Regions from separate parts of the Chryseobacterium sp. CS3K3.1 genome, predicted to be linked through region 3. Evidence: riboswitches for the same ligand, from Rfam matches in the RefSeq annotation. Region 3 holds a riboswitch; each other region holds the start of a gene.
The links. Region 3 has a riboswitch for cobalamin ahead of AC5YGI_RS05255 (TonB-dependent receptor plug domain-containing protein). Riboswitches for the same ligand answer to the same signal wherever they lie in the genome.

Region 1 (5,249 bases), on a different contig from region 3:
CTTAAAATATTTTTATGCAGACGAGACCATTCCATTTCATTGCCACCATCTTTTTTCTGGTATTAAGTGCAACTGCATTTTCACAGAAAACAGCCGCGTTGGGTTCTTTACTGGACAAAAACTCAGAATTCATATTCCCGCAGACTCCGGATAAAATTTCAAAAGCATTGAACGTAAAAACTGTTTTTTATGAAGATGCCAACGAAGAAAAATATGCAAAATGGCCTATGAAAACAGGACTGGAGCTTTATTGCAGCCTGGGAAAAGACAATACTATCAATGAAATGTTTTTTGTGACTTCAGACAATAAACCTGTCATTGTGGAAGGACTTCCTTTTGGTCTTGTTCTGAATAAAAGTACATTACAGGACAGTAAAACGAAGTTCGGTAAGTACAATGCCAAAATACAAAAATCGGGAGCAGACAGTGAATTTCCGGGAGGGTCAAAACTGGTTTTTAAAAAAGGGAAACATTATACAACATTGCTTTTCGACAGTAAGAACCTGTTAAAATCAATAGGTTTAACAACAGAACTTACGGATCCGGCTGCCAATTAAGTACTAAAAAACAAAATAATTATACTATCCGTCATTATTGACGGATTTTTTTATCCTCAGACGGCGTTAACTTTAAAAGAAATCTATATCGTCAGCCCATGGTTATTCTTTACCTCAGCCATCACAAACGTACTGTGGGTACTCCCTATGGAATCCACAGATCCAAGCTTATTGAATACAAAATCCTGATAATGTTTCATATCCCGCACCTGCACTTTCAGAAGGAAATCAAAATCTCCGGAAATATTGTAACATTCCGCAACTTCTTCAATTTCTAAAATTTCTTTTACAAAATCATACCCCACGGACCGGTCGTGGATTTTAAGTTTGATCTGGCAGAACACCGTAAATCCACGGTTCAGTTTTTCAGCATCAAGAACTGCCGCATATCTTTTAACAAAACCTTCCTGTTCAAGCCTTTTGACCCTTTCGAAAACCGGTGAAGTAGAAAGGTTCACTTCTTTAGCGAGCTCTTTAACGGTAAGTTTAGCGTTTTTCTGGAGGAGCCTGAGCAGCTGTACATCCTTATCATCGAGTTGTTCCACAGAATATTATTCTTTTAAATGATTAAAACAGTCAAATATAAAGAATTATATGCTTTTATTTTTAATTCCTGAAGTTTAATTTGCTTAATTATTTGTTTCCAGTTGTGGTTTTATTCTGTATTACTAATTTTACACAAAATTAAAAACTTTTACTGATAACCTTTGTTAAAGGTAAAAGTACAGTTCTTTACAGATACTTCATCAAACAGGAAAGGTTTTACTTAAGGTAGATTAATAGGGAATCGTGTGCAAATCACGAACTGTCGCGCAACTGTAAGTAACCCACCAAAAGTTTCTGTCCTTGCAGATCCACTGCCAAAAGCGGGAAGGATGACGGAAACTGTTACAAGTCAGGAGACCTGCCTTTACTGAATTGACAATGCTTTCGCGGGCTGAAGCTTTGGGTCATACAGATGATATATCGGATTCGGGTATTTTCTTTTTTAAAGGAAATTACGCTGTCTGCTATGTCACTATTTTCCTGAAACTTTTTCCGCAAAACATAACGAAGCATTGTAAAGGACTTCCCAATAAGTTTAATTAAAAAGTTTAAAAAAATGCAAACTCACATTCTTGGCTATCCGCGTATTGGTAGCAAAAGAGAACTCAAAAAAGCCTGCGAGCAGTACTGGTCAGGTAAAATCCTTTTGGAAGAACTTCTGAATACCGGAAGAACTCTCTGCAGTCAAAACTGGAATATTCAGAAAGAAGCAGGAATAGATCTTATCCCATGTAATGATTTTTCATATTATGATCAGGTATTGGATATGAGTCTTGTCGTAGGTGCCATTCCAACACGGTACCATGAAGTGGTGCTTAAAAAAAACAATACTGAGCTGGATCTTTATTTTGCGATGGCAAGAGGCTATCAGAAGGACGGCTTGGATATCACTGCCATGGAAATGACCAAATGGTTCGATACCAACTATCATTACATCGTTCCGGAATTTTATAAAAATCAACAGTTTAAGCTGAGCTCAGACAAAATTTTCAATGAATTTGCAGGAGCAAAACAAGCTGGAATCAATGCGAAACCGGTTATTATCGGGCTGGTTTCTTATCTGTTATTAGGAAAAGAAAAAGAAGAAGGGTTTGATAAACTGGATCTGGCCGGAAATCTTCTTCCTGTTTATATAGAGATTTTAACCAAACTTCAGGAGCAGGGTGCAGAATGGATTCAGTTTGATGAACCTTTCCTGGCATTGGATTTAACAGAGAAAGCCAAAGAAACTTACCGTTATGTGTATGCCGAAATCAGAAAACGTTTCCCGAAACTGAAATTTATTGTGGCTTCCTATTTTGACGGATTAAAAGACAATACTTCACTTGCCGTTTCACTTCCTGTCAATACATTGCATGTTGATCTGGTTAGAAATCCTGAGCAGCTGGATGATATTCTGAATGTTATTCCGGACAGTTTAAACCTTTCATTAGGACTGGTTGACGGTAGAAATATCTGGAAAAATGATTATGAAAAGTCGTTGTCTTTCATCAGTAAAGCGGTTGAAAAATTAGGATCTGAAAGAATTTTCATTGCACCATCATGCTCATTGCTTCATTCACCCTGTGACCTGGATTTTGAAACCAATCTTAACCCGGAAATTAAGAACTGGCTGGCTTTTGCTAAACAAAAAGTAAAAGAAGTAGTAACTCTTAAAGAACTGGCTTCCGGAACGGAAAATGAACAGATTTTTGAAGCATTTGAAGAAAATAAAAAAGCAATTGAGAGTAGAAGAACTTCTTCTCTTATCCATAATGATCAGGTAAAACAAAGAGCCAATGCTGTTACAGAAAAAGATGCTCAGAGAACAAACACCTTCAAAATCCGTAAAAAAGAGCAACAGGAAGTATTGCAGCTTCCTTTGTTCCCCACCACTACGATCGGATCATTCCCGCAAACCGCAGAAGTGAGAAGCTGGAGAGCCAAATTCAAAAAAGGAGAACTGACAGCAGAACAATATGATATTTTACTGAAAGAGGAAACGCAAAGAACAATCCGCTGGCAGGAAGACATCGGAATTGATGTATTGGTTCACGGAGAATTTGAGCGTAACGATATGGTGGAATACTTCGGAGAACAGCTGGAAGGATTTGTATTCACCCAAAACGGTTGGGTACAAAGCTACGGAAGCCGTTGTGTAAAACCACCTGTGATCTTCGGTGACGTTTCCCGCCCAACTCCGATGACGGTGTACTGGTCTCAATATGCCCAATCTCAGACTGAAAAATGGGTAAAAGGAATGTTAACAGGTCCGGTTACCATTTTACAGTGGTCTTTTGTACGTGATGATCAGCCTCGTTCAGAAACTTGTAAGCAGATTGCCTTGGCAATTCGTGATGAAGTGGTGGACCTGGAAAAAGCAGGAATCAGAATTATTCAGATTGATGAGCCTGCCATAAGAGAAGGTCTTCCATTAAGAAAAGCAGACTGGCAGAACTATTTGAAATGGGCCGTAGAAGCTTTCAGAATTTCAGCAAGCGGAGTAGAAGATGCTACCCAGATCCATACGCATATGTGTTATTCTGAATTTAACGATATTATTGAAAACATTGCCGATATGGATGCTGATGTGATTACTATAGAGTGTTCCCGTTCTCAGATGGAACTGCTGAATGCTTTTGCAGATTTCAAATATCCGAATGAAATTGGTCCTGGAGTATACGATATTCACTCACCAAGAGTTCCGTCAAAAGAAGAAATGATTGAGCTGCTGAGAAAGGCTCAGAATGTAATTCCTGCCAATCAGCTCTGGGTAAATCCGGATTGCGGACTGAAGACAAGACACTGGGAAGAAACTGAAAAAGCTTTAATCGCAATGGTGGCTGCTGCCAAAGAAGCTTCTGTAGAATATGCACTTTAAAAAACTTTTACAATAATTAGATTCAATAATTCAGATCGTGTTATGATTTTCATGGCACGATCTGATATTTTTAAATTATTAAATTTTTGAAAAATAAAGTACTTGAAAATTGTTCTGATTTAAAGTATAAGCAAACTTGTCTTCATAACCTTAACACTTTCATAGGATCTTAATGGTTCAACAATCTAAATTATTTTGCCTGTAATACACTTGGCGGATAGCCATACTGTTTTTTAAAGGCAAATGAGAAATGGGATAAATTTTCAAATCCAAGATCCAGATAAATATCAGAAACAGATTTTCCTTTTTGGCTTAGCAGAAAATGAGCTTCCTTTAATCTTCGAAGCTGCAGCCATTGTCTTGGAGGGATTCCGAATATCTTTTGAAAATCCCTTTTAAATGCAGACAGACTTCTCCCTGTTAAATAAGCAAAACGTTCTACATTGACATTGAAATGAAAGTTTTTATTCATAAAACTCTCAATATCTATTTTATAGGGCTCGGAAAAATCAAACAAAATATCTTTAAGACCGGGATCGTAATTCAACAGTAAAAGGAGAGCTTCTTTTTGTTTAAGCCTCAGGATTTCTTCGGAAGCAGGAAGATCTTCATACGGTAATAATGAGTACATAAAAGAATGTAATGCCTTTTGCTCCGGTTTTATATAGGCCCGGACATTGTCCTTTTTTTCTGCCTGATACCCATATTCTCGGCTGAAATCATGAAGCATGGCATCGTCAAAATAGATGGATATGGTTCTGATTTCCCCGTTTTTGGGTGGATATTTTGCAAATTTTAATAAATGGTTTTTTCTGGCAGAATAGAGTTCTCCTTCTTTAAATATCGTTTTTGTGATGCCGTCATTAAGTTCCATTTCCCCGGAAAGCACCAGGCCGAGGCTGTGAATTCGTGCAAACTGTTCTCCTTCCCTGAATTCTGAAAAATGACAGGAATAATTGATGGGAAAAGGAATATTATTTTCGCTCATAGCTCAGATAGTTGTTTCTTGATCAATTCTTATTCAAACTTACAAAACTTTTAAGGATCATAGAATCTCCACAGCAAAGTAATCCTGAGAATATTTTGCTGTGAAGAAGATCCTGCTAAGCCAGAATCGTTTTGGGTTCCAGGTAAGCTTCCAGTCCGAATACACCAAACTCACGCCCGATACCGCTTTGCTTGAAACCACCGAAAGGCGCGTATGGATCGTGGGTAAACCCATTAATACAGATTCTTCCGGCATCAATCCGGGCAGCTACACGTTCCGCATGTTCATGATTATCAGA
Region 2 (5,249 bases), 180 kb from region 3:
AATTGGAGAGAAAAAATGATCTTTTATCACTTATCACTCATGTTCTAGCCCCGATAGCAGCGGTTACCCCACAGCAGCCACGGCTTTAGGCAGGCGCGAGGAGTATGAGCGGATAGCGGGAGAAAGCTTCTTATCTGTGAATACTGTTTTATAGGAAGGGAAATTCTGACAGATAATGAGACATGGATTTTGAGATCGGTATTATGATTCGTATTTTTGTTAGAAATAAAAAAACATCCAAATCATTCCTATTACCATGACTATTTTAAATAAGTACAGGCACTTATCAGTATTTCTTTTGGGGCCGCTCTGTTTCGGGCAGTATCAGTTTGAAATTAAAAATGTATCAAAGAACTATGATGCAGTCATTCAGACCGAAAACTGTTACGATGACCGATGTGGAGGAAAAGGAACGGTGGAACTGTTTGACCATAAAAACAGCAAAGTACAGACTTTTGTTTCTGATGATCTTGTTGTATATGCGGAACAAGGCCAAAAACCGGTTCGCGGGAAATTGATTCCGCTTTCAAAGGATCAGCGTAGTGTAATTGTAGATGATTTTAATTTTGACGGTACCGAAGATGTAGCAATAAGAAACGGAAATATGGGAAATTACAGTTCGGCTTCTTATGATGTTTATGTATTCAATGCTACAAAAATGGCATTTGTAAAAAGTGAAGAACTTACAGACCTTGGCTCAAACGGTTTTGATTTTTTTGAAACAGATGCTAAACGGAAGCGTCTTATTTCCTACGGTAAGTCCGGTTGTTGCAGGATTTTTACAACAGAATATGCCGTTATTCCGAACAAAGGACTGGATAGAGTGCTGGAAAAAGAGGAAGATATGACCAATGAGGATCAGGTAAAGGTCATAACGAAAGAAAAGATCAATAATAAATGGATTACCAGAACAAAGGTATATCCGGCAGATCAATATAACAGAAATAAAAAGTAAGATGAAAATTCAGAAAGAGATAGATTTTATTCTGGCAGTAGATGCGCTTAAAAATGTACAACGAAGAAATTATAATGCAGACGATTCCCGGAGAGAGAATACGGCTGAACATTCCTGGCAGATCATTATTCTTGCCCAGATCCTTTATCCATATGCTAAAAACCGGGCTGATATTGATTTGTTAAGGGTGATAAGAATGCTTTCCATTCATGATCTTGTGGAAATAGAAGCCGGAGACACTTTTATTTTTGATGAAAAAGCTATGGTCGGAAAGTTTGAAAGAGAGAAAGCTTCAGCCCAAAAGATCTTTGGAATTCTGGATGAGCCTTTACGTACAGAATTTTTTAACCTGTGGCTGGAGTTTGAAGAAGAGAAAACTCCGGATGCTATTTTTGCTTGTGGAATCGATAGAATTATGCCGTTTATTTTAAATTCCCATACTACAGGAAAGAGCTGGACAGAAGCCGGAGTGACGGAAAGACAGATCCGGAATATGCTTGAAAATGCAATCAGCAGAGCATCGGACGAAATGGGAGAGGCTTTTGAGCTTTTACTGAACAGAAGTCTGGAAACAGAAAAGGTATTGAAATAATGTCAATGAAAATATTTAAAGCTTCGGGCGGCCAAAGGCAGCCCGAAGCTTTATTATTTATAGTATCTGGATTGGTTTCTTGAATTCGTCGATGGCTACAAAAGTAAAATCACCTACAATAGCTTTTTCTCTTTCATAGGAGTACATCTGCTCCGTGTAAATTTCAACATTCACCTTCATACTGGTTTTTCCCACGTAGGAAACTTTCCCTATCAGTTCCACAATAGTTCCGGCAGGAATAGGTTTTTTGAAATCGATTTTATCACTGCTCACGGTTACCACTCTTTTTCTGGCAAAACGGGTTGCGGTGATAAAAGCTACTTCATCCATCAGCTGCATCGCAGTACCTCCAAAAAGGGTATCGTAATGATTGGTTGTGTTAGGGAAAACCGCTTTAAAGATTCTGGTTTCGGATGCTTCAATTCTTTCTTCTGTAGTCATATATCATTATTAATTAAAGCGAAATGAAAGGATACTAAAACAACAGAATAATGACAGGAACTTATAGAACTCCTGAAACAATCCATCAGATCAATACAACTTCAAATCGCGAAAGTTACATGTTTAAGAAAAAGGCAGGTCTCCTGACTTGTAACATCATTTATCTCCTTCCCATGCCTCGCACAGTGGATCTTTGATAAAGACTTCAGTTACTTTACAGTTGCGCGACAGTCCGTGATTTTCACACGGTTCCCTTTTAATCTGCAGTGATGCAGAACCAATTTCTGTGATGAATAAGCGTAAAACTTTTCGAATGCAAAAATAATGAATTTATTCCGGATTATGATAAATAATCTGGCTGATTACTCTTCCCTTCTTAATTGTCCAGAGTGTTGTATATCTGTTTTCTCCTGAACCATTGATCATATAAAGGAAAATATTATCATTGTCGAGAGAAGTTACCCCGATGTTCTCAAAATCCATGGTAGGCTGGAACATGTTTTTGATGGCTTCCCTTACAAAAACAGAACCTCTTCCGGGCTGCTGCACTCTGATGGATTTGATTTCGGTCATTCCTTCAGGAAGATCATTTCCAATTCCCCATGGTTTTACTTTATCAATCGTAAGAATTTTTCCATCTGCATCTTTTTCCTTTTTGCGGTATCCTGCATTAGACGGATAAATATCAATCACCACTTTGCTTCTTTGGGCAGTAGGAATCTTAGGATCAGAATTGTCTGTGAAAATAAGGGATCTTCCGTTTTTGGATCTGGATGGAGTATAGGCGGGAAGCTGGTCTACATAGGCAATACGTCCTTTATTCACCATTCCTTCTTTATCAAGAGTTTCATAACGCACAAAAGGTTTGTCGTCATCCTGTTTCTCGGGATATTTAATCCATATCCATTCCGTTTCTCCGGGAGCTGGCTTTACATAAACGAATACATCGCCTTTACGCATACGGATCTTGTCTACAATTTTTCGATAATCGTCTTTATGTACGCGTACGTTGGCATATCCTTCTTCAGCTTTTACCACTCCAAAAGGAACTTTAGTCTGCCCTTTTACAAAAGCAATAGATAAAATACTGAATGCGGATAAATAGAATGCTTTATTTATGAAAGTCATCATGAAAATTTTTTGATCCCTCAAATATATAAATTAAATGCTTTTCGGAAGATAATTATACCGTTGCAGTTCTTTTAAATCTTGTATTTGTTTCAGATAGCCTTCACACAGAAGAAATATTTGGTGTGAAATATCAAGAACTTCCTGATAATTATGATCAGAAATAATGAATCCCTTATACGCAGACTGTTCAATGATTGCAGCTTTCAATGCTGCAGAAATTTTCGGAGAAAGGCTATGGAAAGGTTCGTCCAGTAAAACAAAATCAGCTTCAGAATAAATGATCATTAAAGCTTCAATGACTCTCTGCTCACCTCTGGAAAGATTTTTAGGTTTTTCTGACAAAAAAGGACGGATCAGATCTGAAGTCAATAACAGATCTGTATTTTTCTTATTGCAAAAAAGAGGAATTAAGGTTTTAATGGTATTGTACTTCGGTAAGAAAATATCCTGTGGCAGGTAAGCAATTCTGTTTTTTCTGTCGGAAATACTTTTCAGAACTTTGTCATTGTATCTTATAAACTGGGTATCACTACTGACAGTCCCAAAAATAATTTTTAATAATGTTGATTTTCCAGCACCATTTCTGCCCAGAATTCCAATAATCTTTCCGGTTTCACATCCTAAATAAATATCCCGCAGGATATTATTATCTTTAAAAGACTTGGTTATGCTGTCAATATGAAGCTTACTCATAAAATTCCTGTTATTATTTTGACAATCACACAGACAGATACTGTGAATCCCCAAAGGAAACTTCTGGAAAACCCTAAATTGGCATAAAAGTAATATTCGCTTTTAAACCTGAGTTCATATATAAAATAATGAAGGACAGGAGATATTAAAAGAAAACTCAATCCAAAGTTCTCAATATTGAAAGAGGATAAACAAGAAGCTAATAAAGAAAATATCAAGGTGGGAATTATTATTTTTTTATAAAAAATCCAGAGAGTAGAAATACTTTTGAACATATATTAAAGTATAGGGTTTTTGTGTGTTTTACGCTTTATTGTCAAAAATATTTAAAAATACAATGTTATATGGAGAAAGTATAAGCTATATTCGAAAAAACACCCTATTTTTCAAGAAAATTTTAAAACTAATAAACATGACCAAAAAACTACTTTTTGTATTCTCTTTTATGTTGGGAATATCCAGCTTTCAGGCAACCCACAAAATAGATGAAGAATCCCAATCTTTATTTTTCTGTGATACCAATGCTCCAACAGGGCTTCACATGTCGGATATAACGCTTACAACGGGAACAGTTACCTGGACTGCAGATCCCAATACACCCAATAACAGGATCAGATATAGAATACCGGGAACTACTACATGGATGGCAGCGGATGTTGCCCCAGGACAAAACTTTTTCACAATTACAGGTTTGCAACCTTGTACAACGTATGAAGTACAGGTAGTGAAAGTGTGTACGACACAGGGATTATGGTCTAATCCTATATTTTTTACCACTACCATTAATTATTGTGCAAGTGCTTCTACAGATACCACGATGATGCATATTTCCAATGTGACCGTAAATTCTACAGGAGTTAACACACCAATGGTAAGTGACTCCGGACCTTCCAATTATACAGATTACAGAAGTGATCTGAGTCGTAGAGTTAAATTTTTTATAGGAAGTACAGGAAATAAGCTTTCAGTAACCAATACCTGGATGGGGACACCTGGGATAACAACAGTAACGGCGTGGATTGATCTTAATGCCAACGGAATTTTTGAATCCAACGAAAGAGTGATGGTAGCCAATAATGTTACTCAGGCTGTTCCGGCTGTATCTGTGTTTACGATTCCAAGTTTGGCAGCAGTGACACTATGTGGCGTTACCATGAGGGTTATTTCCAGTCAAACAATACCTTTAGATGCCTGCAGTACATTTACCTATGGGGAAGTTGAAGATTATGGAGTAGATTTAATCAATCTCACCCTCGGAGTGGAAGACTCAGGAAGGTCTGTAAAAACTGAAATTTATCCTAATCCCACATCTGATATTTTAAATATCTCCGGAATTTCAGAAGCCGCCGATTATGAAATTTATAATATAGCAGGACAGAAAATTGACGAAGGAAAAATTTCAAAACACCTGGTAAACCTTAACCATTTATCAAAAGG
Region 3 (5,249 bases):
GACATGCCGGTAACAGATTTGAAAACAGTTGTAAAGGCACTGTGTGATGAAAATCCGGAGTATTCTGCAAGATAGCTCACTTTATAATTAAGAAAAGCAGCATCACTTCTTAGTAATTCTACAATGTGATTGATCCTGAGTTTGTTGATATACCTATTGAAATTTTTCTCCTTATTATTAATGACTTCGGAAAGATACTTTGTATTGATTTCCATTTGAGAAGAAAGCAGCGACAGAGACATGTTTTTATTAAGAAATCTGTCGGATCTTTCAAATTCTTCTAACTTTTGCAGAATTTCATCTTCTTTTTCCTTCGATATTTTGGGCGTCCCACTATCTTTTATTGTATTTGTTTTGTTTAAAATAGCCGGCCTAGTCTTTTGGCTGGTCTGCTTTTCAAAGAAATCAAACTGTTTTTTTAAATCTCTATTTTTACTTCTAATGGCTAAAAAATAGGTAAGCAAGCCCAGGATTATCAAAGATATAATGAAGATTAAAACCGAGGAAGATCTTAAAAGCATATACCTCTGAAATTCAATGTTTTTATTCTGATTGGTTTCCACAAGCTTCACGAGATATCGTATCCCTTCTTTTGAACCGGCATCTGTTTTTGTTTTTAAATCAGTGTAAAGTTTATTGTACTGATGATATTTTGCATCATTATGTACCGCGTAATAATTACGGGACAGTGATTCGTAAATTTTAATTTTTAAATTATTAAACGGAAGATTCTCGATCAATCGAAGACCTGCCTCCAGTTTTTGAATAGAGGTTGCATAATCCTGTTTCAGGAAATAGTATTGGGACAGATTCTCATAAGCCAAACCTAAAAGAAACGGCTGGTTTTTCTGAGATTCAAGATCAGCAATCACATTTTCTATAAGCGTTTTATATTCTATCGATTTATTCTGCTTCAGCAGATAAGAAGAGCGAAAAATTCTGTTTTCTATTTTTAAAATTCTGTTCTCTTCATTATGATTCCCCAGGTATTGGTTGCTTTTATCAAGATTTTGTAAGGCTTCAGGATAGTTTCTGTTGATTCCTGAGTTTAATGCCTGAAGCTGATACAATTTTGCAGTGGTGATTCTTAAGGAACGATCATTACTTTTAGGAAGTTTCTGATCGGACAAAAGATTGGTAATAATTCTCTTTGACTGATTGTATAAACCCAGATTCTGATACTGATCGGCAAGATTATAACCACTGAAGACCTGCATACAATATGAAAGGTTATTTTTCTGATCAATATCTTCTTTTTGAGCAAAAATATTGACAGACTGTACATAGTCTCCCTTCAGGGCAAAAGCTTGTGAAATAATATTTTGAAGTACAATTTTGTGCTCTCTATTTTGATCACTCACAAGAATTCCCTGGGTATAACTGATGCATTCGTCGGGATTCTGATATAATTTCAGAAATGCTTTATCTGCTAGCATATTGAAGTCGGGGCCGGACTGTCCTTTGGTAATAAGGAAGCAGAAAGTGAAAATAAACAGTAAAATGTGAAATAATTTTTGTCCTGATAAATTGTTTTTTGTGTTTTTTTGAATAATTCCGGTAAAATCCATATTCAAAATATTGTTTTATATCTGTTTGGTTACTAGTGTTTTAAAAATTAAACTCTTTTAAAATTCACGAATTATGAAAGTCAATTTCTTTTAATTGAGTGAATGTTGTATTAATATTGTTTTCACCAATTCGAAACGCTAAATATAATAAAATATGAAAAATTTTTACAGAATGTCAATGAAAATATTGATAGCTTGTCTTTTCCTGAAATTTGGTTTTGCAGAAGCACAGCTTACTGTAATAGGCCTGGGAAATTATAATGTAGGCGCAGTATCGGATAATGGAGTCGTAAGCCTGCACACCAGTGCAGGAAGTATATATAAATGGAATGCTGCAGGAGGACTTGTACAGATAGGTTCTATAACAAACGGGTATCCGGCTGCAGGCAGAACCATTGTTTCGAATGACGGGACCAAAATATCATCCTCCGTTACCAATGCCGCAACAGGATTCAATGAAATATCTACTTATGATGTTGCTACGGCCACATGGGTAAACAGAGGCGGGCTTGTACCTACAGGATGGGATGGCAGCGTAAGCTCTACCTGGGGAATGTCAACCGATGGAAATACTATTGTAGGCCTGGGATTCCTTACTGCTGCGAACGCACATGCTGTGAAATGGGACGAAGTAAACGGCGTCGTAGATCTGGGAAGTATAGTTCCCGGACGCAGCTCCAGAGCAAATGCAATCAATGCAGCAGGAACAGTGATTGTAGGCTGGCAGGATGAATCAACCGGAACGAGAAGCGGAGCAAAATGGCAGGATGGAGTGGAAAGTTTTATTACAGATAATAATGGGAATCATGTAGGAGAAGCAGGAGGAATTTCTGCAGACGGAAATACAATAATAGGTTCGGCAAATCCTAATCCTTATGTCTGGAATGCTGTGAGCGGACTTACTTATATAACGCATCCTAATGCTTCTTTCAGCTTCAAAGGAGGTGCCACCGGGATTTCTGCTGATGGGAAAAAAGTGATCGGGTATTACAGAGCATTTGGGGCTCCTCCCATGTCAGGAGAAGGCTTTATCTGGACCTCTGCCGCCGGAAGGATAAACCTGAATGATTATGCGGCTTCTTTAGGAATTGCCACTAATGGAGTAACAATGGGACTTCCTCTTGCGATTTCACAGGACGGAAAGAAAATTGCCGGGTCAGGGACGAATGCTTCAGGGCAGATGATTGCTTTTTACCTCGATACTTCTGAATTTTTATCGGTGAGTGATGCTGTGAAAGAGAAAAACAATGCAGGTATCTATCCTAATCCAGTGGCTGACATCCTGTATTTTAAAGGGAAAGGAAAAATAGAGAAAGCAGAAATTTATAATATGGTTGGACAAAAGGTAAAATCATTGGATACTGTAGAAGGACAGATTGATGTTTCATCCCTGTCAAAAGGAGATTATATTTTACAATATTCAGTAAAAGGAGTACAACAGGAGCCTTATAAATTTATTAAAAAGTAACATATATAAATAGTAAAGTAGTGGGATGAATGGCTGTTTTCAGTATTGAAAGCGGCCGTTCTTTTTTGTGTATATAACAAAAGGATAGCATGTTTTGTATAGAAAAGTCTGATTTTTGGCGAATACATATAAAAAACTATCTTTGCAAAAATTTTGGTTTCCAGTATTTTGGAATGAAAAGGGAATCGGGTGTAACTCCCGGACTGTCCCCGCAACTGTAAATCGCAACACAAGTTTCTGCAAAACGCCACTGTGTAAAAACGGGAAGGAGCAGAATGCGAAAGTCAGGAGACCTGCCAGGATTATAATTAAAAAACATATTGCTTTCGGAGGAAAAGTAAAAAAGTATGGATATAAAAAGATCTTTAGTACTGCTTTTTTCATCTTATGGGTGTTTTCTTTTTGGACAAGAGAAAACGATTGACACTATTTATGTCTTCGACAACCAGATGAACAGGGTGAAACTTTTTCATCCCGTAAAAACAATTACAGCAGAAGATGCTGAAAAAAATTCCAGTAATCTTTCGGAGCTTCTGAGGTTTCAGTCGCAGGTTTTTATTAAAGAAAATGGCCGTGGAGCTGTGTCTTCACCTTCTTTCAGAGGAACTACCGCCCAGCAGACTGCATTCGTGTGGAACGGAATTAATATCAATTCTAATTTTTTAGGGCAGGGAGATATCAATAATATTGCTTTGTTCGGCTATGATCAGATCGGTATCAAAGCGGGTGGAGGAAGCGTGGTGTACGGAAGTGGTGCCATCGGGGGAAGTATTCACCTGAATAACACCCTTGATTTTAATAAAGGTTTCCATGGTTCTTTATTTTCTGAAGTGGCTTCCTTTAATACCTATAATAATTTTGTGAAAGGGTCTTACAGCAATGATAAGTTCAGTTTTAAAGCCTCCGGAAATTATTCCGTAAGTGAAAATGATTATAAGGTAAGCGATCTGAATTATATCAACAGAAACGGGAATTATTACAATACGACATTCAATGTAGGAGCATCCTATAAAATTACAAACGATCATAAGGTTTCGTGGCAAAGCCAGTTTTTTGATTCTTCACAGCATTATCCCGTGTATGAGGAAACGGGAACAAAAACAAAATATACAACTCAAAGTGTAAGAAGTCTTCTTTCTTGGGACTGGAACAAAGCGAAGTTCAGCAATTCCCTTAAAACAGCCTACACGGAAGAGAATTTTCAGTATTTCGGTTCGTTAAACCAGCCTAAATCCAGTGGAGGAACCGGGAAAAATTATATCTTTAAAAATGATTTTAATTATTTCCTGAACTCAAAATGGAATTTTAATATCATCGGAGAATTTCAGATTAATAAAGGAGAAGGGTACGAGAGCGGAATATCCAATGTCAGCAGGAATATAGGTTCTGTTTCGGGATTATTGCGGTATTTTGCAACAAAAGACCTGCGTTTTGAAGGAGGATTCAAAAAAGATTTTGTAGAAGATGTAAAGTCTCCCTTTATGTATTCATTCTCCGGAAAATGGAACGCCGCAAAATGGTATGATCTGAGTATTAACGTATCCAAAAACTTCAGATATCCTTCATTTAATGATATTTATTATGAACCGGGAGGAAATAAAGATCTGAGACCGGAAACCTCTACTCAGGTGGATATGACCAATGAGTTCAAAGCGGGAGATTTCAAACTTACTCTGTCTCCCTATTATATGAACATCACAGATCTTATTGTATGGCTTCCAACGGCTATGGGATACTGGCAGGCATACAATGTCAATAAATCCGAATCTTACGGGCTGGAATCTCAGTTGTCTTTCAGCAAGCAGTGGGGAAATCATAAATTCAGAGCCAATGCAGCATATTATTATGCAAAAGCTATCGATAAAGAAACGAAGATGCAGAGACCTTACGTTCCCATGCACAGGGGAAATGCCGGTATAGATTACGAATATGGTTTCTTCAGGTTGTATGCACAGGGACAGCTGAACGGTGTTACCTACACCACAAGTGATGAAAAGAGATCAGAAGCTATAGATCCTTATTTTCTTTTAAATATGGGAGTTTCTGCCACCTTAGCAAAAAAATATACCTTAGGGTTTAAAGTGAATAATCTAACCAATACCTACTATAAAACCGTTTCTTTCTATCCTTTACCGAAAAGAAACTATAGTGTGTATGCCGCAATAAATTTTTAATAAATTAAAATTGAATAAATTATGAAAATAACTAAACTT
Region 4 (5,249 bases), on a different contig from region 3:
AAGTTTGATCCTGTTTAATCAGTATCAGGCGAAAACGATTAGAGACAGTGCGTATATTGCTCCCGAAACCTTTAGCAGATTCGATTTTGATGATGATTGTGATGCCTGTGGTTGTGCAGCAGGAAACGGATCTTCCGGTTTTGAATCTTTACTGAATCCGCAGTTTATCGGGATCAAATACTTTGCGCAGCATTATAAAGCGAAAGAGAACTTATTTGTAAAAGATCTTACCCAGGATCAGTATTTCAATACGCTGCAACTTTGGGGGAAAGTTCCACTGACTAAAAAACTGAGTGTTTATGCGAGCCTTCCATTCCATTTTCATGAAAAGAAAACCATGCAGGGAGATATCAGAATCAATGGAATAGGAGATTTAAACCTGATGGGAATTTACCAGCTGATGAGCTCTAAAGATAATTTCCATCATCTGAGCGGAGGTTTGGGTGTGAAAATTCCTCTCGGGAAGTTTGATGAAAAAGGGGCATCCGGTGTCAACCCAAGCTTTCAGCTGGGAACTGGCAGCTGGGATTATCAGGCGGCTTTGAATTATAAGTTTCAGAAAAATAAAGTAGCCGTACTGGTGAATACAGATTACACCATTAAAACAGAGAACAGGAAAAATTACCGTTTTGGAAACCAATGGAATTATGCAGCAACAGGTTTTTATCAGGTTGCAGGAAATGAAAAATCTATATTCTCTGTAAAAACTGGAGTTCAGGGAGAAGTTTATGCTCAGAATAAACAGTTTGATGAAGCATTGCCGAACACTGCAGGAAGTGCCTTGTATGGAAAATTAGGTTTTGAAGCCTCTTATAAAAAGCTGAGCCTGGGAAGTGAAGTCATGCTTCCCATGTACACGCGCCTGGCGGGAGGAGATATTGAAGCTCAATCAAGATTCAGTATTTTTCTGAATATTGGAATTTAAAAGGAAACCCTTGTTGAAATCATGTTAAAGCTCCTTCGGGAGCTTTAATTGTTTATAAATCATGATTTTAGTTGGGGATTAGGAATAATTATTTATCTTTGCCGGAATTTGGTGAGCCGTAAAAAGCTCTTAAAAGGGAATCCGGTGAAAATCCGGAACAGACCCGCTGCTGTAAGCTCCGCACCAAAGTTTTTGAAGAATATATCCACTGTTTTTTTAATGGGAAGGATTTCAAAAATGGAGTAAGTCAGAAGACCTGCCAGACAATAATCGTTTGACGCTTTCGTGGAATAAAGCTTAGGACATCAATGATTGTGTGCAGTGACAGCTGTGCTTTGTCGTTGTATTCTTATACCCATTAGCGTCTTCATTACCCTAAATGAGCTAATGGCGGCAAAACTAACTACTTCTGCAATTCAAAAAGCTGTTTTCACAATATTGGTGATCACATCTCAACTTTTGTTTTCCCAAACCAAGAAAAAAGATAGTCTTCAGGAAGAGACGATTAAAGGGATCAATCTTTACAAAAAGAATTTTAAAGAAATTATTCCTGCACAAATCCTGCAGGGTGAGCAGCTGGAGAGGCTTAACAGTCATTCTGTCGCAGATGCGTTGCGGTATTTTTCAGGAGTTCAGATTAAAGATTATGGAGGATTGGGTGGTTTGAAAACCATCAACATCCGAAGTATGGGAAGCCAGCATGTAGGTGTGTTTTATGATGGAATTCAATTAGGAAATGCCCAAAACGGGCTGGTGGATCTTGGACGATATTCTTTAGACGATCTGGAAGAAATATCATTGTACAACGGACAGAAAAGTGAGATTTTTCAACCTGCAAAAGACTTCGGTTCTTCAGGATCTATTTATTTACAGCCTAAAACACCCGTATTTAAAGGAAATAGAAAAACCAATTTGGTGATAAGGGCAAAAAGTGCATCTATTGATCTCTTTAATCCTTCATTCCGATTGGAACAGAAGATATCAGACAGAGTTTCTGCCAGCTTCAGCGGAGAATTTATGCAGAGTGACGGAATTTACAGGTTCCGGTACGCGAAGAAATATCCTGATGGGCAGCAGGCGTACGATACCATCGCTAAAAGACAGGACTCAGATATCAAAGCAAAACGGTTTGAAACTTCTCTCAACGGAACTTTAAATAACGGAAGCTGGAATATCAGAGGGTATGGTTATATTTCAGATCGTGGAATGCCGGCTCCCATTGTGAATGGCCGTTTTGGTGGAAGAGGAGCCAGACTTTCAGATGAAAATTATTTCGTACAGGCCAATCTGAGAAAAAAACTGTTCCCGAAATTTGAAACACAGCTGAAAGCAAAATTTGCCTACGATTATACCCATTTTATGGATACGGTTCGTTCGCAGTCTATTATTTATACTGATAATACTTATATCCAGCAGGAGCTTTATCTTTCCTCATCCAATATTTACTCAATCACTCCCAATTGGGATGTCAGTCTGAGTGGAGATTTTCAGTACAATAATCTGGATGCCAATCTGGATAATTTTTCTTATCCTATCCGTTACACTACCTTGGTAGCATTGGCAACGACCTATCAGTGGAACAGATTCAAAATTTTGGGAAGCCTTTTAGGAACTTTTACTTTTGAAGAAGTAAGAAAAAACAAAAGACCGGGAGATGCCAGAGAGTGGACGCCTGCTGTTTTTATGAGCTATCAGCCGGAAAAAATTCCAGAGCTTACTCTAAGGGCTTTCTATAAAAGAATTTTCAGACTTCCAACCTTTAATGATCTGTATTATACCAATATCGGAAATACTTACCTGAAACCTGAATTTACCCATCAGTATGATGTAGGATTTACCTATCAGAAGAATTATACCAACCGTCTCTTTAAGACCTTTTATGCTAAAGTAGATGGTTACTACAACAAAGTACAGGATAAAATTGTAGCGGCCCCTAACGGAAGCATGTTCCGCTGGCTGATGATGAACCTGGGAATGGTTGAAATCATTGGTGCAGATGTGAATGTGCAGACAGAACTTCAATTGGGAAAAGTTACTCTTAGACCGTTGCTGTCCTACACTTATCAAAGTGCAAGAGACATGAGTGATCCTGAAGATACTTTTTACCGCAATCAGATTCCTTATACACCATGGCACAGTGGATCTTTCAGTCTGATGGCGGATTATAAAGACTGGAGTTTCAATTACAGTGCGATGTATGTAGGAGAAAGATATGATGTGAATCAGGACAATATTCAATACAATTATGTACAGCCCTGGTATACTCACGATCTCTCTGTTCAGAAAAAATTCAACTGGGCGAATCATCAGTTTAAAGTAAGCCTTGAGATGAATAATATTTTCAATCAATACTATGATGTGGTCCTCAATTATCCGATGCCCGGAAGAAATTTTAAACTTATTCTAAACTTCACCCTATGAGAAAACTAAACTTTTATTTTTTATTTCTTGTCTTAGCTTTTCTTACGTCATGCCGTACGGATGATATTATTGTCCGTCAGGAAGTGGTGGAAGGACTTCCTTCAGAAAACACAGCAATAAAAGGCTTTTACATGCTGAATGAAGGAAACATGGGAAGTAATAAATGTACCCTTGATTTTTTTGATTACACCAAGGGAACCTATTACCGGAATATTTACGCAGAAATCAATCCCAATGTGGTAAAGGAGTTGGGAGATGTAGGAAATGATATCAAAGTGTACGGAAGCAAACTTTATATCGTAGTCAATGTTTCCAATAAAATTGAAGTTCTTGATGCCAAAACGGCCAAACGTATTACTTCTATTCCATTACAAATCTGCCGGTACCTTGCTTTCAAAAACGGAAAAGCTTATGCCAGCAGCTACGCCGGACCTGTTGCGATTAATCCGAAAGCACCGAAAGGGAAAGTCGTGGAAATTGATACCACTTCTCTTTCCATCCAGCGTGAAGTAGTGGTAGGATATCAGCCCGAAGAAATGGAAATTGTGGGAAATACCTTATTTGTAGCCAATTCCGGAGGATATAAGGCTCCAGATTATGATAATACAGTCTCCGTCATCGACCTGAATACTTTTACAGAACTTAAAAAAATAAATGTTGCCATCAATCTTCATCACATTAAAAAAGATAATTACGGAGATCTCTATGTAACCTCAAGAGGAGATTATTATAATGTTCCTTCCAGTTTGTATTTAATAGATGCAGCTACAGGAACGGTCAAGAAAGATTTCCATCTCTCCGTGAGTGAAATGACAATCGTGAATGATAAACTCTATTTCTATGGAAATGAATTCAATTACAATACCCACAGCTATAAAAAGACATTTGGAATCATTGATGTAAAAACAGAACAGATCATCGCCAACAGAATTTTTGACAAAGAATATGAAGATGCTATTAAAACCCCTTACGGCATTGCCGTAAACCCAATCACAGAAGATATCTACATGACAGATGCCAGAAATTATGTATCCATGGGATTTGTGTATTGCTTTGATAAAAACGGACACTTTAAATGGAAAACGGAAGGCGGAAATATCCCTGCCCACTTCGCTTTTTTATACAAATAACCAACCTTAAGACATGAACAGAAATACCTTTACTTATTTAAAAACCGGGCTTTTATCCTTTTTCCTTTTAGGAGCGATTGCCTGTAAACATGATGATGAAGACGAATTTACCTTTAACGGCCTTGATGATTCCTATACCATTGAGCGTTTAAAGGTTTTGAGTATTCCTACCAATGCATCAGGATCGGTTACTTGGAGTATCAACGATTCTATTATTTCCCAAAACTCAGAACTTGAATTTATCAGTGTGAATGCAGATGCTTATCCTCTGACTTTAAAGATCAGGAATAAAGGAAACGAGCAGGTTTTTCATTCTAAAATAATCGTTACCAAAGAAAAGACGCCATACAGTAAATATATTTCCAAAGTATTGGAGTTCCGCCCTGCCGTAGGACAGTTTATGAATGAAATCCCGGAATATTTACCAGGGAATACTGCCGCGAATATGCTTCAGAAAGCCAATGAATCTTTGGTGGGAGGTAATTCAACCATGATTAGTCTGGGAGGATATGGAGGATATGTAGTGTTCGGTTTTGATCATACCATTCCGAATTTAAATGGACGTGATTTTAAAATACTCGGAAATGCATTCTTTGGAAATGATGCCGCGGATCAACGTTCAGGATCCTGTGAACCGGGAATTATTATGGTGGCCTACGACAGAAATAAAAACGGAAAGCCGGATAATGATGAATGGTATGAAATTGCAGGCAGCGAGTATTTCAAAAATGCTACCGTAAAAGATTACAGCATAACTTATTTTAAGCCTGACG

Region 1: linked by a shared signal. The riboswitch ahead of metE (5-methyltetrahydropteroyltriglutamate--homocysteine S-methyltransferase) and the one ahead of AC5YGI_RS05255 (TonB-dependent receptor plug domain-containing protein) in region 3 are both predicted to bind cobalamin.
Region 2: linked by a shared signal. The riboswitch ahead of AC5YGI_RS04530 (acyl-CoA thioesterase) and the one ahead of AC5YGI_RS05255 (TonB-dependent receptor plug domain-containing protein) in region 3 are both predicted to bind cobalamin.
Region 4: linked by a shared signal. The riboswitch ahead of AC5YGI_RS00185 (TonB-dependent receptor plug domain-containing protein) and the one ahead of AC5YGI_RS05255 (TonB-dependent receptor plug domain-containing protein) in region 3 are both predicted to bind cobalamin.

The regions. Positions count from the first base shown of each region.
Region 1 covers NZ_JCAKRV010000023.1:34,600-39,848, reverse strand. Annotated here, with positions in the region: gene AC5YGI_RS18920 (hypothetical protein) at 15-557, shown strand; gene AC5YGI_RS18915 (Lrp/AsnC family transcriptional regulator) at 641-1,102, opposite strand; cobalamin riboswitch at 1,298-1,483, shown strand; gene metE (5-methyltetrahydropteroyltriglutamate--homocysteine S-methyltransferase) at 1,660-3,963, shown strand; gene AC5YGI_RS18905 (helix-turn-helix domain-containing protein) at 4,154-4,951, opposite strand; gene AC5YGI_RS18900 (aldehyde dehydrogenase family protein) at 5,067-5,249, opposite strand, start outside.
Region 2 covers NZ_JCAKRV010000003.1:120,883-126,131, reverse strand. Annotated here, with positions in the region: gene AC5YGI_RS04540 (XAC2610-related protein) at 257-955, shown strand; gene AC5YGI_RS04535 (HD domain-containing protein) at 957-1,547, shown strand; gene AC5YGI_RS04530 (acyl-CoA thioesterase) at 1,605-1,988, opposite strand; cobalamin riboswitch at 2,105-2,285, opposite strand; gene AC5YGI_RS04525 (hypothetical protein) at 2,319-3,119, opposite strand; gene AC5YGI_RS04520 (ATP-binding cassette domain-containing protein) at 3,150-3,812, opposite strand; gene AC5YGI_RS04515 (GEVED domain-containing protein) at 4,225-5,249, shown strand, end outside.
Region 3 covers NZ_JCAKRV010000003.1:299,922-305,170, reverse strand. Annotated here, with positions in the region: gene AC5YGI_RS05265 (helix-turn-helix domain-containing protein) at 1-1,568, opposite strand, end outside; gene AC5YGI_RS05260 (T9SS type A sorting domain-containing protein) at 1,723-3,036, shown strand; cobalamin riboswitch at 3,174-3,351, shown strand; gene AC5YGI_RS05255 (TonB-dependent receptor plug domain-containing protein) at 3,384-5,210, shown strand; gene AC5YGI_RS05250 (YncE family protein) at 5,232-5,249, shown strand, end outside.
Region 4 covers NZ_JCAKRV010000001.1:33,606-38,854, reverse strand. Annotated here, with positions in the region: gene AC5YGI_RS00190 (transporter) at 1-925, shown strand, start outside; cobalamin riboswitch at 1,018-1,203, shown strand; gene AC5YGI_RS00185 (TonB-dependent receptor plug domain-containing protein) at 1,313-3,346, shown strand; gene AC5YGI_RS00180 (YncE family protein) at 3,343-4,476, shown strand; gene AC5YGI_RS00175 (cell surface protein) at 4,490-5,249, shown strand, end outside.